2 regions of the Thalassotalea euphylliae genome follow, and region 1 is predicted to be linked to the other one. Evidence: predicted binding sites of a transcription regulator. Region 1 holds the regulator's gene; the other holds the start of a gene.
The links. The regulator sigma-54, encoded in region 1, starts transcription at its own class of promoters, with help from an activator protein. The targets are predictions, from matches to a motif close to GTTGGCACGNNNNTNGNNT.
Positions count from the first base shown of each region.

Region 1 (4,503 bases):
AACACTTGATGTGTGTGAGCATGCATATATCGTTAGTCACGGAGAATTAATCGCTGAAGGTGATTCAGAACAAATTTTGGCGAATCAGCAAGTAAGAGATGTATACCTAGGTGAGCAATTCACGCTATAGTTAAATCATTAGCGTTTTACTTGAATAAAAGAATACAACAAAAGGAAACCGTTAGACTTAAATGCGTCCATCATTGCAGTTAAAAATTGGTCAGCAACTTACGATGACGCCGCAACTTCAGCAGGCTATCAAGTTACTACAATTATCAACATTAGACCTTCAACAAGAGATTCAAGAAGCGCTGGAGAGCAATCCACTGCTTGAAGTGGATGAGTCGGCGAGTGCCTCATCGGAAAGTAATGACAGCGAGTCTATAGACGATGCTTATTCTGCTACGGCAACGACCGAGCAGGTGACAACAGATGGTTCTGAAGATGCTATGCCTACCGCTGATGAGGTCAGCACTACTGAGGCGATGGAAAAAAATGACATTCCAGAAGAGTTGAGTATTGATACCACTTGGGATGAGTCATTTAGTGCAGGTGTAAGTAGCTCAGGCATTGGCACTGCAGGCAGTGATGACTACGTTTATCAAGGTGAAACCACCGATTCTATTCAAGACCACTTGCACTGGCAAATGGAGCTAACACCCTTTAGTGAAACCGATGAAGCCATTGCTATGGCAATTATCGATGCCGTTGACGATGCTGGTTACCTAACCGTTTCTGCCGAAGATATTTTGGAAAGTCTAGGTCTTGAAGAAGTTGAACTTGATGAAGTTGAAGCGGTATTAAAGCGTATTAATATGTTCGATCCTATTGGGGTCGCAGCGCGCTCTATTCCTGAATGTTTATTGATTCAATTGAATCAGTTCGATAACGACACACCGTATTTAGCAGAAAGTAAGCTGATCATTAGCGAGCACATTGATTTATTGGGTAATCGTGACTATCGTCAAATAATGCGAAAAACCAAGCTCAAGGAAGACCAGCTGCGCGAGGCACTGCGCCTGATCCAGTCGTTAAACCCAAGACCTGGTGATGCGGTAGTGCAAGGTGATGATCAGTACGTTATCCCAGATGTTTCTGTGGAAAAGAAAAATGGTCGCTGGGTGGTTGAGCTTAATCCAAGTACAGCACCAAGATTATCAATTAACCAGCAATACGCAGCGATGACCAAAAGTATGAAGTCATCGGACGATAATCAGTTTATCCGTTCAAACCTGCAAGAAGCCAAATGGTTTATTAAAAGTTTAGAAAGCCGCAACGAAACGCTACTAAAAGTGTCAAACTGTATTGTTCAGCGTCAGCAAGGCTTTTTCGAATACGGGCCAGAAGCGATGCGCCCGATGGTGTTAAACGACATCGCAGAAGCGGTTGATATGCATGAGTCAACCATATCGCGTGTAACCACGCAAAAATTCATGCACACGCCTAGAGGTATTTTCGAATTAAAATACTTCTTTTCTAGTCATGTTAGTACGGAAAATGGAGGGGAATGTTCATCTACTGCTATCAGAGCATTAATTAAAAAGCTTGTCTCAGCAGAAACTCCATCGAAACCATTAAGTGATAGCAAAATGGCGGAACTATTAGCAGAGCAAGGGATTAATGTTGCGCGACGGACAATAGCTAAGTACCGAGAGTCCTTATCTATTCCACCGTCAAATCAAAGAAAAAGTCTACTTTAAGTATTCAAGCAATGAGGAATAAAGCTTATGCAAATTAATTTATCAGGCCACCACGTAGAAGTGACAGATTCATTACGCGATTTCGTTAACACTAAGTTTGCAAAGCTGGAGCGACATTTCGATCACATCAACAATGTATACGTCGTTCTTACCGTAGAAAAATTAAACCAAAAAGCCGAGGCGACAGTTCACCTCAACGGCACAGAGGTTCACGCCTCAGCACAAAATCAAGACATGTACGCATCAATTGACTCGCTCATTGATAAACTTGACCGCCAAATCCTTAAATACAAAGGAAAAATTACTCAGCATTAAACTATGAAGCTGCAAGATATACTAACCGAGGACTGCACATCCTGTGCAGTCCCACTGTCAAGCAAAAAGAAAATCCTCGAGCAAATTTGCAGTATTGCAACTAGTCACATCCCTGAACACTCAACATTTGAATTGCTGCAAAGTTTGCTGGCTCGTGAAAAAATGGGCAGCACAGGCATTGGCAATGGTATTGCAATACCACACGGTCGCCTTACTGGCACGAATCAAGTTGTGGCAGTACTGATGACCACTGAACAGCCAGTGGCGTTTGATGCGATTGATAACCGCGCTGTTGATATCTTCGTGGCGTTATTTGTGCCTGAAGACTGTTGTAAAGATCACTTATCCACGCTGCAAAGTATTGCTAAGCTGCTTAGCAACAAACAAATCAATAAAAAAATTCGTAAATGTACTAGTAATCATGAACTTTACGAGTTGATTAACCAAGCGGAATAACGGTAAGCACACTATGAAACTTATTATCGTCAGTGGTCGTTCAGGCTCTGGCAAATCTGTTGCGCTCAGAGTTCTGGAAGATTTAGGATATTACTGCGTTGATAATATTCCAGTTAACTTACTACCTGCGCTTACCCATACAGTAATCAACGAATACGAAAACGTTGGTGTATCGCTCGATGTTCGTAATTTGCCGGCTGAGCCCAAAGACGTTCATGAGATTCTAGATTATCTGCCTGCTGCCGTAGAGCTGACCATTCTGTACCTTGATGCTAACGACAACGACCTAATCCGTCGTTTTAGCGAAACACGCCGTTTGCACCCGCTGATCAGACAAAATATCGCACTTGACCAAGCATTAGAATTAGAGAAAAAACTGCTTGAGCCTGTTTCAACTCGCGCTGACTTATATATGAATACTAGCCAGCTATCGCCGCACCAGTTAGCCGATCTCGTACGTGAACGCATACTTGGTAAGAAAACAGGGGCTATGGTGCTAGTGTTTGAATCCTTTGGCTTTAAACACGGTATTCCTGCTGATGCTGATTACGTGTTTGATGCACGATTCCTCCCTAATCCGTTCTGGGACAAAGAGTTAAAATCGCAAACTGGCTTAGACCAACCCGTCCGTGACTTTCTCGCTAGCCAGCCGATTGTCACTAAGTTTGTTTGGCAAATTAATAGTTTTTTAATGACTTGGTTGCCGCACCTAGAGCGAAATAACCGTAGTTATGTGACAATAGCGATTGGTTGTACTGGTGGTAAGCATCGTTCAGTCTATATTGCTGAATTACTTGCTGGAAACTTCCGCAAAGAGCGTGAAGATGTGCAATCGCGTCATCGCGATATTGAGATAAAAAGTACTTAACAAGCATTGTGCTCACCACTGAGCCATATTACTAAGGCAAGCTGAGCGAAGCACCAACGTAAGCTAAGCAGCGCAAATCGCTAATTACTAATAACAAGAACTAAGAGGTTGCAATGGCAAGCGTATCCAAAGATATTGAAATCATTAATAAACTGGGATTACACGCCCGTGCCGCCACTAAGCTTGCGCAATTAAGCCAACAATTTAGTGCACAAATTACCTTAGCCTTAGATGGCAATAGCGCTGATGCGAGTAGCATCATGGCAATCATGTTGCTCGCGGGTGGCCAAGGTAAAGTTGTAAAGGTAACTGCCGATGGTGATGATGCCGAGCAAGCCCTAGCAAGTGTTTGCCAACTCATCAACCAGCGCTTCGATGAAGCAGAATAAAGTCGAAAAATCTTAGGCTTAGCCAAATTAAAAGCTGAAAAATACAAGCAACTCATATACACTTGCTGGCAGTGCAGTAACTAATGCTACATGGTTTAAACTGTTGCCAAGTTGTCATCAAGCGTTAAGCTAATAATCGCATACTTATCGTTACTCGCGACATCGATATCGTCAATGTCTCTCAGTTAGTTAGCCAGTAAATCAGTCGGCGCAGGGTGAGTTATGCCGGAAATATCAGAACAAGAATTTAATCAACAACGACTGCAAGAGGTAAACGAAGCACTTGGTAGTGGTATGTTCGTTTATGTTCGCAAACTACTGCAAAAATTGCCTGCCTATGATCTCGCGCTGATACTCGAATCCTCCACCGTTAAAAGCCGCCCTGTGTTGTGGCAACTTATCGATCCTGATCACCAAGGTGAAGTGCTTGAAGAGCTCAATGAAGAAGTGCGTAAGGGCATTTTGAAGAGCATGCGACCAGAAAAGGTTGCTGAAGTCGCTGAAGGGATGGATGTTGACGACTTAGCCGAAGTACTGCGTACCCTACCTGATAGTGTCTACCAAGAAGTCATACAAAGTATGGACACGCAAGACCGGGCTAGGGTCGAAACGGCGTTATCGTTCGAAGAAGATACCGCTGGTGGTATCATGAATACCGATACCATCACTATTCGCCCAGACGTATCCGTTGATGTGGTATTGCGCTATTTGCGCCTAAAAGGTGAATTGCCAGAAGCCACTGATAGTTTTTATGTGGTTGATCGCCACGATCGCT
Region 1 covers NZ_QUOT01000001.1:1,757,605-1,762,107, reverse strand. Annotated here, with positions in the region: gene lptB (LPS export ABC transporter ATP-binding protein) at 1-130, shown strand, start outside; gene DXX94_RS07920 (RNA polymerase factor sigma-54) at 192-1,700, shown strand; gene hpf (ribosome hibernation promoting factor) at 1,728-2,015, shown strand; gene ptsN (PTS IIA-like nitrogen regulatory protein PtsN) at 2,019-2,471, shown strand; gene rapZ (RNase adapter RapZ) at 2,485-3,339, shown strand; gene DXX94_RS07900 (HPr family phosphocarrier protein) at 3,453-3,728, shown strand; gene mgtE (magnesium transporter) at 3,951-4,503, shown strand, end outside.

Region 2 (4,503 bases), 1.1 Mb from region 1:
TTTCATGGCGCACCAGTGAATCGGGCGAACAGAAAGCCTATGAGATGAATATTTCTTTGTTTGACGCTCTGCAAGGCACAGTTAATGGCCCTGATAAGTGGGGCATGCAGCGCTTTATTTGTGCGCATATAATTATGCTTGGTTTAGAAGGTATTCCAGGTATTTATATTCACAGTTTACTTGGCACGCGCAACGATTATGAGAAACTAAAGAACACCCATCATAATCGCGCCATTAATCGCCACCGTTGGAATTATGAGGCGTTAGAACAACAACTCGCCGATGAAACAAATCCGCATGCCAATGTACTAAAACAAATGCTGACGCTAATTGATATTCGCACCGCACAAAAGGCGTTTCATCCTAATGCGACGCAGTTTACGCTGCATTTAGGGCTCAACTTATTTGGTTTTTGGCGTCAAAGCCAAGATCGTCGACAAAGCATCTTCTGCATAACCAATGTGACCGATCAGACACAAGAATTACCTATTTCAGAACTGAACTTGATTATTACTGAACATTGGGTGGACTTAATTTCAGGGCAAAATTTTGATGATCTCACTCAAGCGATAGAGTTAGCGCCTTATCAAACAGTATGGATAAGCAATCGCGGAGACTAGATAACCAGTATCTGTAGCCGTTTATATTGGTAGTTTTTGTGGTCATTAGCGACGCCAAATCTACCTGCTATTCCTTATCCAATATAATTGAATCACTAAGAATTTTGACATTAAAAAAGCCGAATAGATTGCTCTATTCGGCTTACATCAATTATAAAACTAGCATTAGAAAGTTATTTTTGAACGCTTCGTTTACGCATAATTCCTAATCCTATTAATGCACTCGCTAATAGACCTATCGGGGCAGGCTCAGGTACATCGACAGGTGCATTTCTAACGAGTAAGTTGGCAACAGCGAAATGTCTTTCACTAATTATACTTGTTGTTGCACTGCTTCTAAGACCAAATTCAGCGCCATCATTTTCAGCGATATAGCCAACACCAGCGTGGTTTAGCGGGTCAAAAATAGAGCTAAAAATATTGCCCGTTAGAATGTTTTGGCTGGCTGGAAGACCTACTGTGCTAGAGGGATCTTTGGCATCAGCATAGGCTCTGATCTGCCCTTGACACGTGCGAGCAGAATCATCACTACAGGCGTTCGTTGCACCATAGTTAAACCAGGCTATTTGTGCATCATTAAAGTTATTACTGAATATTGATTTAGTACCAAAATTTTCAGCAAACCAAGTGGCGCCATAGAAGTTGCTCACACTGTACCCATCGACTAATCCACCTGACAGTGAATTCAATAGAGTGTTGGTTTCTTGACGCGTTGCAAAACGCCAGTCATCAGCTTGCCAAATAGCACCGTTGTTATCAGTCCACGATTGGTTTTCAATATCCAAACGCGCAATACCAAAGGTGCTATCAAGTGATAACCACTCTAAGTCTTGTAGCTCAACTTGTTGAGCTTGACCAAAATCGTTTTTAAACTCATGTGTTCCAGAGATAAGTCCAGCATTTGCCGTTGTCACAATTGTAGAAAAAACAAGGGGAAGCGCTAACTTAGTAAATTTATTCATAAGGAAATCCTACCTTAACTGCTTATTAAATTTTCCATCGTTATAAGAAGCTCAATTAAGCGCAGAATCATGGGTACAGTAAATTTATGAGGGGCTGTCATAGACCACAACGCACAATACCACTATCTTTGTTCGCACTTAATGACACTTATCGCTGCTTTTAGTTAGCACTTTTAATTAGAATTGACGCTGAAAAGCAACATCGCTTGTATAGCAAATATAGTGCCTAAAAGGTATGCATTTAGAAATGAAAAAGGCTGCGCAAAGCAGCCCTATTAAATTGTCACCACGTTAAGTTTACTTACTTTACCGAAAGTCTCACTTGGGCAAAGTATAAACGCGCTAAGGGAACGTGTTACGCAATGCCTTTTACCAACACCTTAGACTTACGTTGGTAGTTGTACATCTGCTTTTTCTCTTCCGGTAATTCATCAATACTGGTTTCAATAAACCCCTGCTCTCTAAACCAATGACCACTTACAGTAGTAAGTACAAACAACTGCTCTAGTTTTTGACGCTTGGCAAAGGCCTCAACAGCAGCGATCAGTCGCTCGCCTCTATTACCTTTGCGGTAATCTGGGTGAATGACCACACAGGCTAATTCACCCGCTTTAGCTTCTGGGTAGGGATATAGCGCGGCACAGGCAATAATCACTTCTTCTTTTTTCAAGACGATAAAGCGATCAATTTCTGTTTCTAGTAGCTTGCGCGAGCGGCGTACGAGTACGCCCTCTTCTTCAAGTGGCTGAATTAGCTCTAAAATACCGCCAACATCATCAATTGAGGCGGTAGCAATATGCTCTTTATGATCTTTGGCAATCAAGGTGCCTGCGCCATCACGGGTAAACAGCTCTTGCAGCAGCGCAGTATCACTTTGATACGACACACAGTGACAACGTTCTACGCCGTTTTCACCACTTTGAATGATGGCACGTAGCAATAACTGGCGCACATGATCCACTTCTTGCTTACCATAAGCATCCAATAACTCTTTGACTTTACCGACACTACAACTACGAATCAGCGAACCATCAGTATCCAGTAAGCCATCATCTTCGGTAAAAGTAATCAGCTTATCCGCCCCTAATGAAATCGCCGTTTGTGTAGCAACATCTTCCAGCGCCAAGTTAAACACTTCACCTGTGGTGGAATAACCAACAGGTGAAAGCAAGACAATTGAGCCATAGTCTAATTGGCGATTAATGGCTTCGGTATCAATACGGCGCACAAGCCCCGTGTGCTGATAATCCACCCCCTCTTTGACACCAATCGGGCGAGCAATCACAAAGTTACCAGTACTAACGCGAATTTGCGCGCCATGCATTGGCGAGTTTGCTAATCCTGTGGTTAGTAGGGCTTCAATATGAACGCGCAGTGAACCTGTAGCATCTTTGACCGCCATCAGCGTTTTCGGGTCGGTAATACGTAGATGCCGTTCAAACTGCTGATCGACACCGAGTAAATCGGCACGCTCTGCGATTTGCGGGCGCGCACCGTGGACAATCACTAGCTTTACGCCAAGGCTTCGCAGTAAGGCAATATCATGAATAATATTGGCAAAGTTTGGGTGCAGCACCGCCTCACCACCAAACATTAACACCACAGTTTTACCGCGATGGGCGTTAATGTAGGGAGCAGCGTTTCTAAACCACTTTACGTAGTCTTGGTTTTTTTCGCTCTTTTCAGTATTAGCGTTCTGACTTAATTGCTGACGCGCGTGTGAAGCTGGCACTAAAGACTTTTCCTCTACAATTTAATCGATAACAAACGTGAGCTAGCTCGCTACGCGGCACACTTGATAAGCCATGGCAATCTCATCTTCTGGATGACGATTCGGGCTTAGCTCGCTATCTTCAATGATGTAGTCCGCCAGTGTCGACTTATCAATGGTGCTAAAACCTAACTTAGCGAAGTAATCAGGAATGTAAGTCAGCACAATAATGGTTTCGAGCTCCATCATATGGGCAAATTCCAGCAAGTATTGTGTCAATGCCTGCCCCTGCCCTTGACCATGCCAGCTATCATCAACCACGATACTGCGAATTTCAGCTAGCCCCGGCTCATAAATATACAGCGACGCACAGCCCACTACTTGCCCTTCCACTTCGGCGACAACAAAGTTTTGAATATCGTGAATAATATTTTCGCGAGTACGACTTAAGATCTCACCTTTATCTGCCCAGTAAGCAACTTGTTGATGAATCTTGTCAATATCTGACATCCGTGCGCGACGGACCGAGAAAGCTTCCGCTTTTTGCGCATTTAAGCGTTGTTGCACTTGTTTAAGTGCCAGCTTAGTTTGCTGTTTACCCGGCGCACCGACCACTTGCTCATTAAGAATATCGGTTTGTATTGTTTGGCCTTTTTGCATTTGAGCAATCGCCTTTTGTACTTGCGAGCGCGAGGTACCACCTAGTGCCTCACGTTTATCTAGGGTCGATTCAATTGATAAGTGTTGGTAGACATCTTGCTCAATTTTGTCGCTAAATGCTTGTAACTGGGTTAACGTCAGATCTTCCAGCGGTACACCTTTATCAATGGCTGCCAGTACCACTTCACCGACAATATGATGCGCTTCACGGAATGGAATATCTTTGCTAACAAGATAATCGGCAAGCTCAGTGGCATTAGCATAACCTTGCTGCGCAGCAGCTAGAGTTCTCGCGCTATTTACTTTCAGCCCTTCAACCACTAGCGTCGCCATTTCCATACATTCTTGCCAAGTATCTAGAGCATCGAACAAGCCTTCTTTGTCTTCCTGCATATCTTTATTATATGCAAGCGCCAAGGCTTTCATGGTGGTCAACATGCCCGTTAGTGAGCCAAAGACACGCCCCGCTTTACCGCGAATCAGTTCACAGGCATCTGGGTTTTTCTTTTGCGGCATCAAGCTTGAGCCAGAGCTAACCAAGTCTGACATC
Region 2 covers NZ_QUOT01000001.1:2,898,344-2,902,846, reverse strand. Annotated here, with positions in the region: gene DXX94_RS12825 (sugar phosphorylase) at 1-620, shown strand, start outside; gene DXX94_RS12820 (PEP-CTERM sorting domain-containing protein) at 794-1,582, opposite strand; gene argA (amino-acid N-acetyltransferase) at 1,938-3,314, opposite strand; gene argH (argininosuccinate lyase) at 3,357-4,503, opposite strand, start outside.
Region 2: a site for sigma-54 is predicted at 1,794-1,812, ahead of DXX94_RS12820 (PEP-CTERM sorting domain-containing protein). Genes of this name have one in related genera too.